One region of the Oerskovia paurometabola genome, then DNA from elsewhere that is predicted to be linked to it. Evidence: riboswitches for the same ligand, from Rfam matches in the RefSeq annotation. Region 1 holds a riboswitch; the other holds the start of a gene.
The links. Region 1 has a riboswitch for FMN ahead of pnuC (nicotinamide riboside transporter PnuC). Riboswitches for the same ligand answer to the same signal wherever they lie in the genome.
Positions count from the first base shown of each region.

Region 2: linked by a shared signal. The riboswitch ahead of ribD (bifunctional diaminohydroxyphosphoribosylaminopyrimidine deaminase/5-amino-6-(5-phosphoribosylamino)uracil reductase RibD) and the one ahead of pnuC (nicotinamide riboside transporter PnuC) in region 1 are both predicted to bind FMN.

Region 1 covers NZ_JAFBBV010000001.1:3,938,767-3,948,523, forward strand. The annotation lists gene JOD48_RS17560 (GNAT family N-acetyltransferase) at 1-533, shown strand, start outside; gene JOD48_RS17565 (DUF1684 domain-containing protein) at 573-1,220, shown strand; gene JOD48_RS17570 (hypothetical protein) at 1,287-1,943, shown strand; gene JOD48_RS17575 (hypothetical protein) at 1,915-2,502, opposite strand; gene JOD48_RS17580 (TetR/AcrR family transcriptional regulator) at 2,671-3,447, shown strand; FMN riboswitch at 3,537-3,662, shown strand; gene pnuC (nicotinamide riboside transporter PnuC) at 3,837-4,556, shown strand; gene JOD48_RS17590 (VOC family protein) at 4,657-5,079, shown strand; gene JOD48_RS17595 (ribokinase) at 5,135-5,995, opposite strand; gene JOD48_RS17600 (GntR family transcriptional regulator) at 6,018-6,809, opposite strand; gene JOD48_RS17605 (nucleoside hydrolase) at 6,924-7,898, opposite strand; gene JOD48_RS17610 (MFS transporter) at 7,957-9,396, opposite strand; gene JOD48_RS17615 (acyl-CoA dehydrogenase family protein) at 9,602-9,757, shown strand, end outside.
Region 2 covers NZ_JAFBBV010000001.1:2,374,635-2,384,391, forward strand. The annotation lists gene JOD48_RS10640 (DEAD/DEAH box helicase) at 1-871, shown strand, start outside; gene JOD48_RS10645 (PH domain-containing protein) at 1,062-1,541, opposite strand; gene hisG (ATP phosphoribosyltransferase) at 1,778-2,632, opposite strand; gene JOD48_RS10655 (phosphoribosyl-ATP diphosphatase) at 2,823-3,086, opposite strand; gene ribH (6,7-dimethyl-8-ribityllumazine synthase) at 3,216-3,683, opposite strand; gene ribB (3,4-dihydroxy-2-butanone-4-phosphate synthase) at 3,680-5,095, opposite strand; gene JOD48_RS10670 (riboflavin synthase) at 5,104-5,811, opposite strand; gene ribD (bifunctional diaminohydroxyphosphoribosylaminopyrimidine deaminase/5-amino-6-(5-phosphoribosylamino)uracil reductase RibD) at 5,811-7,115, opposite strand; FMN riboswitch at 7,231-7,356, opposite strand; gene rpe (ribulose-phosphate 3-epimerase) at 7,575-8,237, opposite strand; gene JOD48_RS10685 (RsmB/NOP family class I SAM-dependent RNA methyltransferase) at 8,335-9,757, opposite strand, start outside.

The sequences.
Region 1 (9,757 bases):
TCTTCGAGCTGCGTCCTGGGCGCCAGGACGACGTCGAGCAGTGCCTGGGGGTGTGGATCGAGGCGAGTGCCGCCCGCGACGGACGCCGTGTCGAGGGCGTCGGTGCTCGCGCCCGCGGGAAGTTCGACCAGAGCGTCGCGTGGACGGTCGCGACGGACGGCGTGGGCGACGTCGTCGGGTTCGCCGTGGGGACGCGTCCGGGCAGCGGACTGGCGAGCGACCCACCCGGGTCCGCGGTGCTCGGCCTGCTCGCGGTCGATCCCCGCGCCCAGGGTGCGGGCCTCGGCCGCCGGCTTCTCCGGGACGTCACCGGTCTGCTCGCTCGACAGGGCTACTCTCGCGCCGTGCTTCACGTCCTGACGGACAACGTCGGCGCGGTCAGCCTCTACGAGCGGCACGGCTGGGTTCCTCGGGGAGACCCGGTCGAGCACGCCCTGCTACGACGCGACTCGCAGACCTACGTGCGTGACCTGACGCGAGCGGACCATCACGACGGGGCGGACGCCTCGACCCCGACAGGCCCCCGCGCCTGACGAGGTGCTGGTGGACGTCCCGGCTGGCACCCTGGCCAGATGATCACCGAGCTGCACGTCGTCGACTGGCGCCGCCGCGTCCAGCACCTGTACGCGCACGTCCGCGACCTGGCCGTCGAGGACCCCGCAGCGGCGCACGAGTACTGGGTCGCGTCGCGCGACGCCCTGCTGGCCGAGCACCCGGCGTCGCCGATCCTGCCCGCGGACCGGCCCGCCTTCACCGGGGTTCCGGTCGGCCCGTACGACGCCGCGATGCGCTTCGAGGTGCCGCTCGTGCCCGACCCCGCGCGCGGCACCCCCGACGCCGCCCGCCTCGACGTCCCCACGGGCACCGACGGCGTGGTGCCGTTCGAGCGCGTCGGGCGCCTCGACCTCCCGGGCCTGGGGTCGCTCGACGTGTGGGCGCTGCGCTCGTACGGCGGCGGGCTGTTCGTGCCGGTCAAGGACCGGTCGACCGCGACGTACGGCGGCGGTCGCTACCTGCTGGACACGATCAAGGGCGCGGACCTCGGGTCCGCGTCGTCCCGTCCGGGGCCCGACGGCGACGCTCCCCTGGTCGTCGACCTCAACTTCGCGTACAACCCGTCGTGCGCGTACGACCCGGCCTGGGCGTGCCCGCTCGCGCCGCCCGGGAACACGCTCGCGGTCGAGCTGGCGTGCGGGGAGCTGGTGCGGGCCAAGGGCTAGCTGCCACCCTGTCTGCTCGACGGGGTCACGCACACCCACGGCGCGACCTGTGGAAAGGTCCTCGTCGTGACCAGCATCCCGGACGAGCGTCCGCTCCGTGTCCCCTTCCTCGACCGCGCGGGGGTCGAGGCTCTCGCCGCGATCGGGGTCGTCGTCCCCGCCCCGGACGCCGTGTGGGTCTCGGGGCGAGCCCGTTTCGCTCCCGGGGTCGTGCTCCACCCGACGGTCGTCGTGGAGTGCGACGGCACGTCGAGCGTGACCGTGAGCGAGGGAGCCGTGCTCCACCCCGGCACCCGGATCAGCGCGACGAACGGCGCCTCGGTCCGGGTCGGGGCCCGCACGACGCTCGGCCCGGGCGGCTGCACCCTCGTGGCCGACGGCGAGGAGCTGCACGTCGGTGCCGACGGCCGGTACCGCATGGCGCTCCTGCTCGGGCCGGGCACGTACGGCGACGGCTGCCAGGTCCTCGGACCGATCGAGGCCCGCGCCTGCACGCTCGAGGGCGGTCAGCCGGGCGACGCCCCCGACGTCGCCTCGCGCGGCGCCCTGCTCAAGGGGGCCGGGCGCGCGGCGGGCATCACGCTGCGCCGAGGTCAGGTCGTCAACGGCGCGGGCGACTTCCGCCGCGCACCGGTGGAGGATCAGACGGCGTACCACCCTGTCGGCCCCTCGAGACACGCGGGCCCGGTCACCGTCAGTGGAGCAGCGACTTCAACCCGATGATCAGCAGCCCGAACGCACCCGCGATCACCGTCTCGAGCGTCAACGCCCACCCCCGCACACCGGCCCGGTGCGACGCGAGGTGCCCGACCACCCCCAGCATCAGCACCGTGAACCACAGTGCGACCAGGGCGGCGTCGGCCACCCCCAGCCGGAGCACGCGCCCGACGAGGAAGACCACGAGCGCCGGGACCCCGCCGATCAGGACCCACACCTCCTCCGACGACGCCAGCCTCAGACGCTGAATGATCGAGTGGTCAGCGTCGCGGAACCGGCCCCCCAGCGCCGACACGTAGACGTGCGCCGCCCAGTAGATGATCAGGACGCCCGCGACCGCGAGGACCACGAAGTCGCTCGATGCGTCGTGCGTGCTCGACACCGCGAGCATGAACCCCGCGACGATGGCCCCGTAGAGGAAGTCCGCCGGGCCACCGCGCGAGAACCGCTCGCTCCACGCGTCCCGCTGGGCGTGGTGGTCGACGCTCTTCCACGAGCGCGCCGCGCTGTCTCCGCCCGGGGCGCGTCCCTCGTCGCCCGTCCCGGCCTCGTCGCCGTCCGTCATCCGCGTCGCCTCCCGGTCGTCCCCGCCTGCCGCCGCCTCTCTCGTCACTGTAGCGACGCCGTCGGGCCCCCCGCGCGGCGACCGACCGGGGACCACCTGACGAACGCAGCGCGCCCACCGTCCCTCGTCGCTCCTCCCCGGCCGCGCACGCCGTGTAGCGTCCCGTCCATGAGTGCCGCACGAAGCAACACGCACGCGCAGGCGGTGGACGCGGCGATCGAGCTGTTCACCCGCAAGGGCTACGAGCAGACGACCGTCGAGGACATCGCCGACGCCGCACAGATCAGCCGGGCCACGTTCTTCCGCCGTTTCCGATCCAAGGAGGACGTGGTCTTCGCGGACCACGAGCTGCTGCTCGACGCCGTCGTGGTCCTGCTCGGCGAGACCCGTCCCGCGGCGCGCGGGGTGACCCCCGAGGAGCTCGAGAACGTCGACCCGTACGTCGAGGTGTGCAAGGCCGCGCGGCTCGTGTTCGACCACCACGTGGGCCAGCGCGAGACGTCGGTCGCGCGGCACCGCCTGCTGCAGGACGTGCCCGCGCTGCGCGACCGCGAGCTCGTGACGACGCACCGCTACGAGCGCGCGTTCACGTCCTACCTGCGCGACTCGCTGCCCGCGGACACCCGCAACTCGACCGCGTCGGTCGCGTTCGCGGCGTCGGTCGTCGCGGTGCACAACGCGATCCTGCGGCGCTGGCTGCGCGACCCGGACCAGGACCTGCGCCCCGAGCTCGAGGAGGCGTTCGCGGACCTGCGCCGCGCGGCCCGCAACCCCGCCGGCCCGACGACGGAGCCCACCCCCGCACCCACGTCGCCTGCGCGCGGCTCGGGGGACGCCCTCGCGCGGTCGGGTGACGCATCGGGCCGCAGAGTCGTCGTGACCGTGCTCGACGGCGACGCCGACCCCGACGAGGTCGCCCGCGCGGTCCGCGACGCGCTCGCCTGAACACGTCGGGACGAGCCCTGGGCGCCCTGACGGGCCCGGGAATGCGCGAGTAGCATCAGAGGTTGCAGCACACAGCAAGCAGTACGCACGAACGTGCTCCGGGGTCGGTGCAATTCCGAGCCGGCGGTGACAGTCCGCGACCCGCGCCCACGCGCGGTTGACCTGGTGGAACTCCAGGACCGACGGTGAAAGTCCGGATGGGAGGAAGCACGTGCGGCACGGCCGTCCCGGCCGGGCCGGGCAGACGATCCGTCGAGCCCGCCCCCGACCAGCGGGACCGGCCTGGCCGTGGTGAGCGACGCCGTCGGGCAGCCCGGGAACGGGCGGACCGACCCGCCGCCCGCCCTCACCCCGGAGCCGACGTGCCCGGGACGACGAGGAAACACCCCATGGACCTGATCCACGCGCTCTTCGACGCGCAGCTCACGATCGGCGACCAGCACCTGCTGTGGCGCGAGATCGTGGGCAACGGGTTCGGGCTCGCGTCCGCGCTCGGCGGCATGCGCCGCAAGATCTGGGCGTGGCCCGTGGGGATCGTCGGGAACCTCCTGCTGCTCACGGTGTTCCTCGGGGCCGTGTTCGCGACGCCCAACCCCGTCAACCTGCTCGGCCAGGCCGGGCGCCAGGTCATGTTCGTCGTCGTGTCGGTGTACGGGTGGGTGCAGTGGCGCCGGACGCGCGACCGTCTCGGGGAGGCGGACGCCGACAGCCACGGCGTGGCGGTCGTGCCGCGCTGGGCCTCGTGGCGGCAGCGCGCCTTCCTGGTCGTCGCGCTCGTGGCCGGGACAGCGCTCCTGACCCCGATCTTCCGCGCGCTGGAGTCGTACGAGCCCGTGTGGGCCGACGCGTGGATCTTCATGGGCTCGCTGCTCGCGACGTACGGCATGGCCAAGGGCTGGGTCGAGTTCTGGCTGATCTGGGTCGCCGTGGACATCGTTGGCGTGCCCCTGCTGGTCGACGCGGGCTTCTACGCGTCGGCGTTCATGTACGTGTTCTACGGGGCGTTCACGCTCGTGGGCTTCTTCGTGTGGTGGCGCATCGACCGGCGCTCGAAGGCCCTGATCCTCGCGGGCGCCTCCCCCGCCGCGCCCACCACCGGGCAGGCCTGACGCCACCTCTTGCGCCCCGGTGGGCCGGGCGGATACTCGAAGGTGCGCCCCTGCTCGCGCGGGGCGCACCACGTCCGACCGCGACGGAGAAGGCGACACCATGACGACTCGACTCAACCCGTACCTGAACTTCCGGGACGACGCCCGTGCGGCGATCGAGTTCTACCGAGACGTGTTCGGCGGCGAGCTGACCATCAGCACGTTCGCCGACTTCCAGGCGGCCGACGACCCCGCCGACGCCGACAAGGTCATGCACTCCCAGCTCGAGGCGCCGAACGGCCTGGTCCTCATGGCCGCCGACACCCCGAGCTCGATGGAGTACTCGCCCGGCGGCGGCGTCGCGATCTCGCTCAGCGGCGAGCAGGCCGACGACGCCGAGCTCCGCGGCTACTGGGCCAAGCTGTCGTCGAGCGGCACCGTGACCGTGCCGCTCGAGGTCGCACCGTGGGGCGACGCGTTCGGCATGTGCGTCGACCGGTTCGGTGTGAGCTGGCTCGTCAACATCGCGGCCGCGCAGGGCTGACGTGCTGCCCGTGCGGGGCTGAGCCAGCACCGGTGCCCGTCGCCGACCGGACGACTCACTCCTCGGACGTGCGCCGGCGGTAGTGGTCCCACGACCGCAACGGCGGCTGCGACGCCTCGTGCGAGACGGCGTCGGACCCGACGGCCGACGCGAGGCGCAACGAGTGGTCCGCGGGCAGGCCGGCAGCGAGAGAGAGCGTCAGGGCGGCGCAGAAGGCGTCTCCCGCCCCGACGCTGTTCACGACCTCGGTGCGGTAGGCCGGCACACGGAGCGTCTCCACCCCGTGCTCGACCAGGGCCGCCCCGTCGCCGCCGTAGGTGACCACGACCCGCCGCGCCGACGCCACCTCAGGCATCGCCGCGTACTCGGTCTCGTTGACGACGACGAGGTCGGCACGGTCGACCAGCTCACGGGGCAGGGCGCGCGCAGGCGCGGCGTTGAGCGCGACGTAACCGGGGAAGGCCAGAGCCGCTGCGACGACGACGTCGAGCGGGATCTCGAGCTGAGCGAGGAGCACGTCGGAGTCGCCGGACCCCGCCGACGGCAGCCGGACGTCGTCGTTGGCGCCCGCGCAGACCGCGATCTGGTTCTCGCCCGCGGCATCGACCACGATGAGCGCCGTCCCCGTGGGGGCGCTCACGCGCGCGACCGCGTCGGTCCCCACCCCGGCCTCCGCGAGGGCCGCGACGAGTCCGTGCCCGGCCTCGTCCGTGCCGACCGCCCCGACCATGCGGGTGTCCGCCCCGAGCCGGGCAGCCGCGACGGCCTGGTTCGCGCCCTTGCCTCCCGGCTGCGCGGACAGCACGCCGCCACCGACCGTCTCTCCGGGCCCGGGGAGACGTGCGGTCCGCGCCGTGACGTCGTGGTTGATGCTGCCGAGGACGAGGATCCTGGGCAACGGGGGTGGGGTCGGCACGAGAGCTCCTTCGAGGGGTGGGTCAGGCTGAGGACGACTGGACGATCGCGAGCGGACCCGCCGCCGGCGACACGACGACCTTGGCGAGGTAGGCGGGGGTGCCCGAGAGCTGGGCGGTCTGGGTCAGGACGAGCACGGGGTCCTTGGCCTTGAGTCCGAGGAGCTGCCCTCGGGTGGCCCCGACCGTCCCGACGGCGACGTCGCACTCGGCGGCCTCGAAGACGGGGCCGAGGTCCGAGACCATGAGCCGCAGCAACGTCCCCTCCTGCTCGGCGTAGCCCTGGACACGCGCCGCGAGCTCTCTGGACACGTCGGAGAGGTAGCGGCCCGCAGGAAGGTGCTCCTGGATGATCGCGACCGGGTCGGTTCCTCGATAGGCGACCGACTCCCGGAACCACATGTTCGCGGCGGCGTCCACGTCCAGCTTTCTCGACGTGAAGTCGGTCGTGGGCTGCAGGCCGAACTCGTGGGTCGCGATGCGCACGGGCTCGTCGACCGTCGACAGGACCTGCTCGAAGGTCCGCAGCCGCTCCAGGCCGACGCTCGGCAACCTGTTGACGACCGTCCGTCCGACACCTCGGCGCGTCACGATCAGGCCGTCCTCCTCGAGGAGCATGAGGGCCTCCCGGACGACGGTCCGGCTCACGCCGAGCATCGTCCCGAGCTCGGTCTCGCTCGGGAGCAGCGAGCCGAGCGTGAACTCGGAGGACCGGATGGCGTCCGCGAGCCGTGAGTAGACCGCGACGCGAAGAGGTTGTCCGGGAGCCGCCGTGACCGGTCGCGCGAAGGCCTCGGGGGTGTCGGTCGTGGTCATGGTGTCCTTCCAGCGGCAGGAGTCGGCGTCCTCGCCAGGTTAGTGGTGCACGGACGTGCCGACGGGCTCGTGCGTGCGTGGCCCTGCAGGGCCACGCACGCAGGTGGCGTGCGCTCAGGCGGACACGCTCGCGTGCTGGAGCAGGCGGTCGACGAGGTGCGGGGCGAGCGGCTCGCTCGTCGAGAGCACGACGCGGACCCGTGCTCCCGGGTGGTCGACCTGGCCGAGCCTCTGTCCGCGCAGGTCGCAGAGCGTCTGCCCGCGCCCGGGCCCGGCGGTCGTGTCGACCACGACCGGCACGCGAGGGGCCGACGACGGGAGGACGCCCCCGACGGCGACGGCCGCCGCGAGCGGGTCGTGCAGGGCGGACGCGCGCCGACCGAGCTCGGGGACGTGGAAGTCGAAGTAGACGTCGAGGATGCGTCCGACGGTCTCCACGAACGGGTCCCCCGACGTGAGCAGAGCCTGCCGGTGCTCCTCCTCGAACGTGTTCTCCATGGTGACGTCCAGCGGCACGAGCGTGACGTCCCACAGGGCAGCGAGCACGAGGGCCGCGGCCTCGGGGTCCCCCGCGACGTTCGCCTCGGCCACCGCACTGACGTTTCCAGGGACCAGTGCGGCCCCGCCCATGATCGTCACCTCGCGCACCATGGCGGGCAGCGCCGGCTCGAGCTCGAGCGCCTTCGCCAGGTTGGTCAGCGGGCCGACGGCGACGATCCGGAGACGGCCCTCGTGCGCCCGGGCCAGCTCCACGAGGAAGGCGGCAGCGTCCTGCTCCTCGACCTGGCGCCGCGCTCGCGGGAGCTCGACGTCGCCGACCCCGTTGTGCCCGTGGATGTGCGGGACCCCTCCGCCGTAGGTGCTCGTCAGCCGGTCGTGGGCGCCGAGCGCGACGGGGACGTCCGGACGACCGGCGAGGTCCAGGAGGTCGAGCGTGTTGCGGGCGGCCTGGGCCGCGGCGACGTTCCCGCTCACGGTGCCGACGCCGACGAGGTCGATCTCCGGCGAGGCCAGCAGGTAGGCCAGGGCGAGAGTGTCGTCGACGCCCGTGTCGCAGTCCAGGTAGAGGGGGTGGCGAGGGGGGTTCATGAGTTCTCCGGTCGGGGGATCGATGGGGCGGGGACGCGGCGGGACGCGGTGGGGACGATCATGCGGGGGCGTCCGCCTCGGGGCGCGGGGCGATGAACCACGAAGCCACCAGCGCGAGAGCCGTGATGCCGACCGAGATCCACAGGCCGGTCGTGTAGCCGGCGCTGGTGCCACGTGCGATGAAGGGGGCGACGACGCCGATGCCGATGCTCGCACCGAGCCCGAACGAGGCGCCGTTCAGCCCGGGGAGCGCGGACGGGGCCTCCCGCGGCGAGAGGAGGACGCCCAGACCGTTGACGGTCGTCAGGACCAGGCCGTTGTAGCTGACGCCCAGGATGGCCACCATCGCGGCGACGACCCACGGGTTGAAGGTCAGGGTCGCGACGACCGCGAGCACCACGAGACTGATGGTCATCCCGACGCGCAGCACCTTGATCCACCCGAAGCGGCCCGCGAGCCAGCCCGCCAAGGGCGCGGTCACGACCCCGATGAGCGCTGCCGGCATGAGGTAGACGAGGGCCGAGCGGGAAGCGGTCATCTCGAAGCCGGGCGCCCCACCCTGGCTCAGGAGGACGACGCTGAAGTTGATCACCGCGAAGATCCCGGCGAGCGCGAGCGTCGTCGTCGCGATCAGCGGCCAGACCTGGCGCGAGCGCAGGTGCTGGACCGCGATGAGCGGAGAGGCATGGCGCTTCTCGAGACGCCAGAAGACGACGAGCGCGACCGCGGTGACGACCAGGAACGTGAGCGCCACGGGTGACAGCCAGCCGAGCGCCGACCCCTGCGAGACGAAGTACGTCATGCCGATCAGGCCGACGGACAGCGCCGCGGCGCCGGCCCAGTCCATCGACCCCTTCTCGGAGCGGGGTGGGTCGACCTTGGGCACCACGGCCAGGACTCCGACCAGGCCGAAGAGTCCGACGACGAGCACCACGAGGAAGATCGACCGGTAGCCGTAGGCGTCGGTGAGCAGCCCGCCGACCCAGCCGTCGATGCCTCCGACGCCGCCGTTGACCGCCGTGATGATGCCGAGGGTGACGCCGAAGACCTTCACGGCCATCGCCTCGCTGAGGATCACGTAGGCGAGCTGGAACGTGGCGGCCGAGGCGCCCTGGAGCACGCGTCCGACGAGGAGGACGGGAAGGCTCGAGGCGAACAGGCACAGCAGCGTGCCCAGGGCCAGGACACACAGGACGATGACGAGCACCCGTCGCCGACCGATGAAGTCGGCCCATCGTGCGAGGACCATCCCGGCGACCGAGCCGGCGAGGAAGAAGAGCGAGGACACCTGGGCGATCTGGCTCGCCGAGACACCGAGCTCGACCGCCATGTGCGGGAGCGCCGGGGTCACCATGCTCGCGTTGAGCTGGAAGGCCAGGACGCCCAGCAGCAGGACCGCCACGAGCGCCACCGCCTTGCGTCCGGTGATAGGGACTCCCCCGGAGGGGGTCAGGTCCTGGGCGCTGCGTTGCGCGCCGGCCGTGCGTACTTCAGTCACGAGAACTCCTTCGTCTGCGACCGGTCGTCGGCACCGTAGCCGACGACGAGAGGTTGTATAACAAGTGCCGCCGACGTTATACCTCTCTGCTGGACGGGTCAAGAACACGGTGCTGATACCCCGTCTCTTGACCTGAGACGCAATATCACGCACCATGGGACCATCGCCCGACACCGACGTCCGGCCCGAGCCCGGGAGCACACCCATGACGATCGAGAACCCCGTCCGCCGCAACGTGACCGAGCCGGACTACGACCTCTCGCAGCCCCTCGACATCGACTACGCCGACGCGTTCGCGGACGCGACGCCCGCCGACCGCGAGCTGCAGCAGCGGGTCCGCGCGTTCGTCCAGGACGAGGTC
Region 2 (9,757 bases), 1.6 Mb from region 1:
GTACGTGCACCGCATCGGTCGTACGGGTCGTGCCGGTCGTACGGGTGAGGCGCTGAGCTTCGTGACCCCGGGCGAGCGCAACCGTCTGAAGTTCATCGAGAAGACCATCCGTGCGAGCCTCGAAGAGGTCGACGTGCCCTCCCCCGCGGACGTCTCCGCGCACAAGGCACGTCGCATCCTCGGTCAGGTCGCCGAGCGTCAGGCCGCTGGCCGGCTGTCGATGTACCGCGACCTGGTCGCGGCGTACGTCGCCGAGTCGGACGTCGACCCGATCGACCTGGCAGCGGTCCTGGTCGCCCTGTCGGTGGGTGACGACGGCCCCAAGGCCCGCGAGGAGCAGGAGCTCTTCGAGGCGCAGCGCGCCGAGGCGAAGAACGCTCGCCGTGAGCGCGAGTCCCGCCCCTACGGCGAGCGCGACTCGCGTGGCCCCCGTGAGGGTGGCCGTGGCGGCGAGCGTGGCATCCGTCGCGACGCGGTGGGCACCCGCTACCGCCTGGCCGTCGGGCACACGCACGGCGCTCAGCCGTCGGGCATCGTGGGCGCCCTGACCAACGAGGGCGGGCTCAACGGCAAGGACCTCGGCAAGATCGACATCTTCCCGAGCTTCTCGCTCGTCGACATCGCGACCCCGCTCGACTCCGCCACGATCGACCGCATCTCGCGGGCCCGTGTCGCGGGCAAGTCGCTGCGCATCCAGGTGGACCAGGGTGCGCCTCAGGGCGCCCGCGGGCCCCGTACGGGTGGCTCCGCGCCTCGCTCGGGCGGCTACTCGGGCGGTCACTCGGGCCACGGCCCGGCCGGTCGCTACGACGAGCGCCCCGAGCGCGGCGGCGAGCGCAAGGCTCCCCGCTTCCGCGCCGGCGAGCGCTGATCGTCCGCGTGGCCTGATCCCCGGCCGCTGAGCACGACGAGAGGGCCCCTGGAACCTGCTGGTTCCGGGGGCCCTCTCGCGTTCCCGAGGACCGCTCCGGACCTCGGCCCGCGCCGTGCACCGTGCCCGAGACACGCGCTCGCTGCGGGGCGGGGCCAGGCGAGCGTCCTCCGGGCCCGACGGCGTCGCGTCAGTCCTCGCGCCCCTCGCCGTGGGCCACGACGAGCGCCGCCAACCGCGCCGCCTCGTTCTCGCTGCGTCGTGCACCGTCCGCGCGCTGGATGCCCATGACCGCGAGCGCCTTGCCGTCCGACAGGTCGAGGCGTACCCAGGGGTCGCCGGGGCCGAAGCGCACGGAGACGACCTGGGGCCAGTCCAGGCGGCGGGTGAAGACGATGTTGTGCACGGTCAGGTGCTCGGGGGTGACGGTGGCCCGGACCTGGCCGAGGCGCCACAGGACGAGGGCGCAGAAGGCGCCGACGCCGATCGTGGCGGCTTTGTTCCATCCGGAGTCGGTCCCGGGGCCGGTCGCGACCAGGGCGACGAAGGTGCAACCTGCCAGGATCGCGACGGCGGCGGTGTATGCCACTGCGGTGCCCCAGCGTGGCCGGAAGGGGGCGTAGGGGTCTCCGGGGGGCAGGTCGGGGGGTGGGGCGACATAGCTGCTCACGTGTCCATCCTCCCCCGTCCTGCGACCCTTTTCATCGGTCGTGCGGGGAGGAGGGTGCCCGCGGGGTGGTCACGGCTCCTCGGGTGCCGGTCGCCGTGCCGCGTCGTCGCGACCGGGAGACGACGCTGCCCGGGTGCTGTCGTGGCACCCGGGCAGCGCAGGCTCGTGGCGGCCGTTCCCCGTCGACGCACTGTCCGCCGCTCGGGGTGGCCGGCTGCGACGGAGACGCGGAGGCGTCAGAGGCGGCAGGCGTGGATCGAGGTCACCAGGATCGCGCGTGCGCCGACCTCGTAGAGGGCGTCCATGAGCTTGTTGGTCTGGTCGCGGCGCACCATGGCGCGCACGGCTGCCCAGTCGCGGTCGTGCAGCGGCGAGACGGTCGGGGACTCCAGGCCGGGCGTGAGGGCCACCGCGGCCTCGACGAGGTGTGCGGGTACGTCGTAGTCCATCAGGACGTACTGGCGGGCCGTGAGGACGCCCAGCAGTCGGCGTGTGAGCGTCTCGAGGCCTGCGGAGACCGCGTCGTCGGTCACGGAGGCCGGGCGGATCAGGACGGCCTCGGACTTCAGGATGGGGTCGCCGAAGACCTCCAGGCCGGCCCCGCGCAGGGTCGTGCCGGTGGACACGACGTCCGCGACGACGTCGGCGATGCCGAGCTGGACCGCGGACTCGACCGCGCCGTCCAGGTGCACCACGGAGGCCGTGACGCCGTTGGACCGCAGGTGGTTCTCCACCAGGACCTCGTAGGACGTGGCGACGCGCAGGCCCTCGACCTGGTCGAGGGACGTGATGGTGCCCACGGGGGCGGCGTACCGGAACGTGGATCCGGCGAAGCCGAGCTGCATGTGCTCGACGGCCGCTGCGCCCGAGTCGAGCAGCAGGTCGCGGCCTGTGATGCCGGCGTCGACCGTGCCGGTGCCGACGTACACGGCGATGTCGCGCGGGCGCAGGAAGAAGAACTCGACGTCGTTGTCCGGGTCCGCGAGCACGAGCTCGCGGGTGTCGCGGCGCTGGCGGTAGCCGGCCTCGCGGAGCATGTCGACGGCGGGCTCGGACAGGGAGCCCTTGTTGGGAACGGCGATGCGGAGCACGGGGTCCTCGCGTTTCTTGGGGAGTTCGGGGGGCGGGGCGGTCAGGGGGACCGATCACCCGGTCGGCGCACCGGCGAGGGCCGGTGCGCGGGGACGGACGGTGGACGACTGCGGACGGACATGCGTGAGGGAAGCGACCCGGTGGCCTGAGCCTCCGTGCGCCTCCCCCTGGACCCGGACCTGGCCGGGTTCACAGATGCTTGTACACGTCCTGCAGGGTCAGGCCCTTGGCGAGGAGCAGCACCTGCACGTGGTACAGCAGCTGGGAGATCTCCTCGGCCGTCTTGTCGTCGCCCTCGTACTCGGCCGCCATCCATACCTCGGCGGCCTCCTCGACGATCTTCTTCCCGATCGCATGGACACCGGCATCCAGCTCCGCGACCGTGCCGGAACCGGCGGGTCGGGTGGTGGCCTTCTCGGTGAGCTCGGCGAACAGCCCTTCGAACGTCTTCACCCGACCAGGGTAGTCGCCCGGCGGTGGCCGGGTGGATCTGTCCCGCCCACCGGTCACCGGGCGACCGCGGCGCCCCTTCGGTGCGTGCGCATCGAGGGGGCGCCACGCCGTCGGGCCGTCAGCGGGTGCTCAGAGGTCGCGCAGCGCCACGACCGTCGCGATGGCCGCCTCGACGGCCTCCGCGCCCTTGTCCTCCCGGGAGCCGGGCAGCCCCGCCCGGTCGAGCGCCTGCTGCTCGTCGTCGCACGTGAGCACCCCGAAGCCCACGGGGACCCCGGTGCGTACCGAGACGTAGGTCAGGCCCGTCGTGGCGGCCGAGCACACGTACTCGAAGTGCGGGGTCCCGCCGCGGATCACGACGCCCAGCGCGACGACGGCGTCCGCGCCGTGCTCGGCGGCGCGCGCGGCCGCGACGGGCAGCTCGAACGACCCGGGGACGCGGATCTCGGTGACGTGCGTGACGTGCGCGGCCGCGAGCGCCCGGCGGGCCCCTGCGAGGAGGCCGTCCATGACCTCGGTGTGCCAGCTGGCGGCCACGACGGTGATCCGCAGTCCGGTGCCGTCGACGGTGATCTGGGGTGCTCCTGCGCCGCTCATCGGTCGTTCTCCTTGGTGGTGTGGGTGGTGGGTGCTGTGTCGGGGGTGTGCTCGGGGGTGATCTCGAGGCTGTCTAGGAGGTGGCCCATGGCGACCTTCTTCGTCATGAGGTAGCCGTGGTTGTGCTCGCCGTGCCCGACCTCGAGCCGGTGGGCGTCGGCGACGTCGATGCCGTGCGCGGCGAGCCCCGTGACCTTCGCGGGGTTGTTGGTGAGGAGCGTGACGCGGTCGAGGCCGAGGTCGTGCAGGATCGCGGCAGCGGCGCCGTACTCACGGCGGTCCACGGGCCACCCGAGCTCGAGGTTGGCCTGGACGGTGTCGAACCCGGCGTCCTGCAGCTCGTAGGCGCCGATCTTGGCGAGCAGGCCGATGCCGCGTCCTTCGTGCCCCCGCAGGTACACCACGGCCCCGCCCAGTGCGGCGACGCGTTCCATGGAGGCCTGGAGCTGGGGGCCGCAGTCGCAGCGCAGCGACCCGAACGCGTCCCCGGTCAGGCACTCGGAGTGCACGCGCACGAGCGGTGCGACGGTGGCGCCGTCCTGCCCGGTGCCGGCGAGGGCGCCGCCCCCCGCAGGGACCGCCACGGGCACGAGGGCCACGTGCTCCGCCCCGGTACGCAGGTCGCGGTACCCGTGGACGCGGAAGTGGCCGTGCGCGGTAGGCAGGTCGGCCACGCTCGTGGCCTGCACGCGGGGCACGAGCGTGGGCTGCGTGTCCTGCTCGGGGACGGCGGGGTCGTGCTCGCGGCGCCACGCGATGAGGTCGGCGATCGTGAGGAGCACCAGCCCGGCGTCCTCGGCCGCCCGGGCCGCGTCGTCGAGCCGCATCATGGTGCCGTCGTCGTTGACGAGCTCGGCGATGCCTCCGACCTCGCCTGCCCCTGCCAGGCGCACGAGGTCGACCGCGGCCTCGGTGTGCCCGGCACGGTGCAGCACCCCGCCCGGGACGGCGCGCAGGGGCAGGACGTGCCCGGGCCGGATGAGGTCGACCGCACCCGAGGCGGGGTCGGCCAGGACGTGCAGGGTCCTGGCCCGGTCGACGGCGGAGATCCCGGTCGTGACGCCCGTGGCGGCGTCGACCGTGACCGTGTAGGCCGTGCGCCTCGGGTCCTGGCTGTGGGGCACCATGAGCGGCAGGTCCAGGGCGTCGGCCCGCGCGGCCGGCATGGGCGCGCACAGGTAGCCCGAGGAGTGCCGGATGGTCCAGGCGACCCACTCGGGGGTCACGGTCCCGGCCGCGAAGACCACGTCGGCCTCATTCTCGCGGTCCGGGGAGTCGGCGACCAGGACGGGACGCCCGGCGCGGATCGCGTCGAGGGCCTCCTCGATGGTGCCGGTCCGGACGTGCCCGGGGTGCTCGGACGGGTGGGGGGTGGCGTCGCCGGGACGGGCGGCGTCGGGCTGGGGGTTCATGGCGGTGCTCATTCCTGTGCTGCGCTGGTCCTGGGGGCGTCCGCCGGGCCGGAGGCGCTCGCGGGATCGTCGGTGGCCGCGAGCGCCCGACCGTCCCGGCCGGCCAGGAGGGCGGCACCGGTCGTGAGGAGTCTCTCGACGTACTTCGCGAGGACGTCGACCTCGAGGTTGACCCGGTCCCCGGGGACGAGGGAGCCCAGGTTCGTGGCCTCGAGCGTCGTGGGGATCAGGGACACCCCGAACGAGGTGTCGTCCACGTGGGTCACCGTGAGGGACACGCCGCTGACCGTGATCGAGCCCTTCTCCGCGACGTAGCGCGTCAGCCCCGGGGGCGTGGACACGACCAGGTCGTCCCACCGCTCCCCCGGGGTCCGGCGCGCGAGGGACCCGACGCCGTCGACGTGTCCCTGCACGATGTGACCGCCCAGGCGCGTGTCGGCGCGCACGGCCCGCTCCAGGTTCACGGACGAGCCGGGGCGCAGACCGCCCAGGGCGGTGCGACGCAGGGACTCGGGCATGACGTCGGCGGTGAAGGTGCCGTCCTGTCCCACGCCCGTGACGGTCAGGCACACGCCGTCGACCGCGATCGAGTCGCCCAGGCGGGCGTCCGAGGTGGCGAGGGGGCCGTGCACCGTCAGGACGGCGTCGGAGGTCTCACCCCCGGGGAACGCGATCTCGCGGACCGTGCCGATCTCTTCGACGATTCCGGTGAACATCACTTCTCCTGTTCGGGGGTGGTGCGGTGGGTGCTGTCGTGGGGGGAGGTCCGGGCATCGGGCTCGGGTGGTCCCGCCACGCCGAGGCCGGGGGCGGTACCAGGAGGCGTGGAGGGCACGGACGGCGCAGCGGGCACGGCCCGGGCCACGACCAGGACGTCCTCGCCGAGTCGCCGCACGTCGTGCGTGGAGAAGCGGGGGGCGCCCGCGAGCGTGGTCACGCCGAGGTCTCCCACCGCCCCCAGGCCCGCACCCAGGAGCACGGGTGCGAGGTAGGCGTGGACCTCGTCGACCGTCCCAGCCGCGAGGAACGCCGTCGCCAGCCCCGGGCCGCCCTCGACCAGGACGTGGCGCACCTCGCGCGCGGCCAGCCCGGCCAGGACCGCGTGGACGTCGTGCGTACGCACGTGCAGCACGGGCCCGCCGCCGTCGCTCGTCCAGGGCCCGCCCGGCGCGAGCCGCGCGCCCGGAGGAAGGTCACGGAGCCCGACGACGACGCGCAGGGGCTGGTGCTCGGCAAGCCCCGGCTCCGGCCCGACCACCCCATCAGCGACGCGCAGGGGCTGGTGCTCGGCGAGCTCCGGCTCCGGCTCCCCTGTGCGCGCCGTGAGCGACGGGTCGTCGGCCACGACGGTCCCGGTACCCACGAGGATCGCGTCGACCTGCGCACGGACCCGGTGCGCGTGCTGGCGGGCCGTGGGCCCGGTGATCCACTGCGAGGTGCCGTCGGTGGCCGCCACGCGCCCGTCGAGGGTCGAGGCGAGCTTGAGGGTCACGTAGGGGCTCCCGCGGCGCACGGCGACGAGCCACGGCCCCAGGAGTCGCTCTCCCTCGGCCTCGCGCAGCCCGGGGGCCACCCGGATACCGGCCGCGCGGAGGCGCTCGCCGCCCCCGGTCGCGACGGGGTTCGGGTCCGCGACCGCGTAGACGACCTCGGCCACGCCCGCGTCCAGCAGCGCCTGCGCGCACGGCCCCGTGCGTCCGGTGTGGTTGCACGGTTCGAGCGTGACCACGGCCGTCGCGCCGTGCACGTCCACGCCGCGCTCGCGGGCGTCGGCCAGGGCGGCCGCCTCGGCGTGCGCGGTGCCGGCGCCCCGGTGGAAGCCTTCGGCGAGCACCACCCGGGGCGAGCCGTCCACGAGGCCGCGGGCGGCGGCGGCGGGCAGGGAGCCCGGGGGGCGGGGCGCAGGGCCCAGCAGGACGGCGCCCACGCGCGGGTTGGGGCCATGGGCCGGGCCGCGCGCGGCCAGCTCGAGCGCACGCAGCATCGCGTCGTCGATCGTCAGTGAGGGCCTGGCGCCCATGATCCTCCTCCCGGTGAGCACGACGCTCCGGGGTGAGGGGTGGTCGACGACGTCTGGGGACCTCAAGGGTCCACGGACGTCACGACACCACGGCACAGGGCTCTGCCCCGCGCCGCCACGTACTTCCTCCCATCCGGACTTTCACCGTCGGTCCTGGAGTTCCACCAGGTCAACCACGCCGAGGCGTGGGTCGCGGACTGTCACCGCCGGCTCGGAATTACACCGACCCCGGAGCACGTGTGTGCGTACTGCTGATGCTGCTGACCGTCGAGACCCTGGCTCGCGCTCCCTGAGGTGCGCTGCGCCCGGCGTCCCGTCTCCACCCAGCATGCCACACCGGGATTCCCCCGCAGGAACTCGATCCGCTGCGTCCCGCGGGCTGGAACGATGTGAACGGTCCCGGGGCGCGGCGCCCCCGAGCGGGGCGCCTGGAACGGACCGTCGGGCGGCCGGCCGGGGTCAGTGCGTGTGCTGGTCCGCGAGCGCCCGCAGGGCCGCGATCTCCTCGGGCACGTTCTCCGCGCCGTACACGGCCGAGCCGGCGACGAACACGTTGGCCCCGGCCTCGGCCGCGCGCTCGATGGTGGCGCGCGAGATGCCGCCGTCGACCTGGACCCACACGTCGAGCCCGGCGTCGGACACGGCGTCGCGGATACGGCGGACCTTGGGCAGCACGCCCTCGATGAAGGACTGGCCGCCGAAGCCGGGCTCGACGGACATGACCAGGAGCATGTCGAACTCGGGCAGCAGGTCCAGGAACGGCTCGACCGACGTCGCGGGGCGCAGCGCGAGGCCTGCGCGCGAGCCCAGGCGGCGCAGCTCGCGCGCCAGGCGCACGGGGGCGGTGGCGGCCTCGGCGTGGAACGTGACGGACGCGGCGCCGACCTCGGCGTAGCCGGGGGCCCAGCGGTCCGGGTCGGCGATCATGAGGTGCGCGTCGAGCGGCACCGGGGACACCTGGGCGAGGCGCTCGAAGATCGGCAGACCCAGGGTCAGGTTGGGCACGAAGTGGTTGTCCATCACGTCAACGTGCGCGTAGTCGGCGGTCGCGATCGCGCCCAGGTCGCGCTCGAGGTTCGCGAAGTCGGCGGACAGGATGCTGGGGGCGATGAGTGCGGACATGGGCACCAGCCTAGAGGGCGCCCCTGCGCCGTGCGCGGACGCCCCACGGCCTGGTCGGGTGGCCTTGACCACCCGACCAGGCCGTGGGCAGGGCGCCTCAGGCCCGACGGCGCAGCAGCGTCAGGTGCATCGCGTCGGTGCCGTGCACGTGTGGCCACAGCTGCACGTCGGTGCGGTCCGCGAGCGGGATGTCGTCCCCGGCGACCTGGCGCACCGCGGCGGCCGCGTCGAGGACCTCGACGTCGCCGCGCCCGGCCAGGACGTCCTTGACCACGAGCTGGGTCTCCGCGAGGTGCGGGGAGCACGTCACGTACCCGACGACGCCACCGGGACGCACGGCGTCCAGGGCTGAGCCGAGGAGCTCGCGCTGCAGGGTCGTGAGGGTCGCGATGTCCCCGGGGGTGCGGCGCCAGCGCGACTCGGGGCGGCGGCGCAGCGCGCCCAGGCCCGTGCAGGGGGCGTCGACGAGCACGCGGTCGTACGCGCCGGGCTCCTCGACCCCCACCTGGCGTCCGTCGCCCACCTGCACCCGCTCGACCGCGTCGGCGGGCACGGCCGCGAGCGCCTGCTCGACCAGACGGGCCCGGTGGGGGGCGACCTCGTTCGCGACGATGCGCGCCCCCTGCTCGCCCGCGAGGGACGCCAGGAGCGCGGCCTTGCCGCCCGGGCCCGCGCACAGGTCGAGCCAGCGCTCGTCGGGGTTCGCTGCGCCGTCGCCCGCCGAGGCACCGTCACCGGCCGAGGCGAGCGTGGGCAGCGTCGGTACTGCCGCGAACGCGAGCGTCACGAGCTGGGACCCCTCGTCCTGGACGCCGGCGGCCCCGTACCGGACCGCGGGGATCGCGGCCGGGTCCGAGCCCGACAGGACCAGGGCCGTGGGCGCCCAGCGCCCGGGGGTGGTCGTGGCGTCCCCGCGCACGTCGTGGGTGACCTCGCCCGCGAGGCGCTCGCGGCTGACCAGGCCCGGGCGGGCGACGAGCGTCACGCGCGGCGCGGCGTTGTCGGCCTCGAGGAGCTCGGCCAGGTCGTCGGCCGAGCGTCCCGTGCCGACGAGGGCCTCCCGCATGGCCCGGGCGATCCACACCGGGTGGGACTGGGTGATCGCGAGGCGAGTGACGTCGTCGGGCGCCTCGAGCGTGATGGCCTCGAGCCACTCCTCGAGGCTCGAGCGGGAGATCTTGCGCAGGACCGCGTTGACGAACTGTGCGCTGCCCGCCCCGGCACGGGCGCGGGCCAGGCCCACGGTCTCCGAGACGGCCGCGTGCTGGGCCACGCGCATGCCCAGGAGCTGGTGGGCCCCGAGACGCAGCAGGTCGAGCACGTTCGGGTCGACCTGGTCGAGGGGGCGGTCGACGCACTGGGCGATGATCGCGTCGTAGCGCCCGCGCAGGCGCAGGGTGCCGTAGGCGAGCTCGGTCGCGAACGCGGCGTCGCGACCACGGATGCCGCGTGAGCGCAGCAGCGGGGGCAGGACGAGGTTGGCGTACGCGTCGGAGGTCGCGACCTCCTGCAGGACGTCG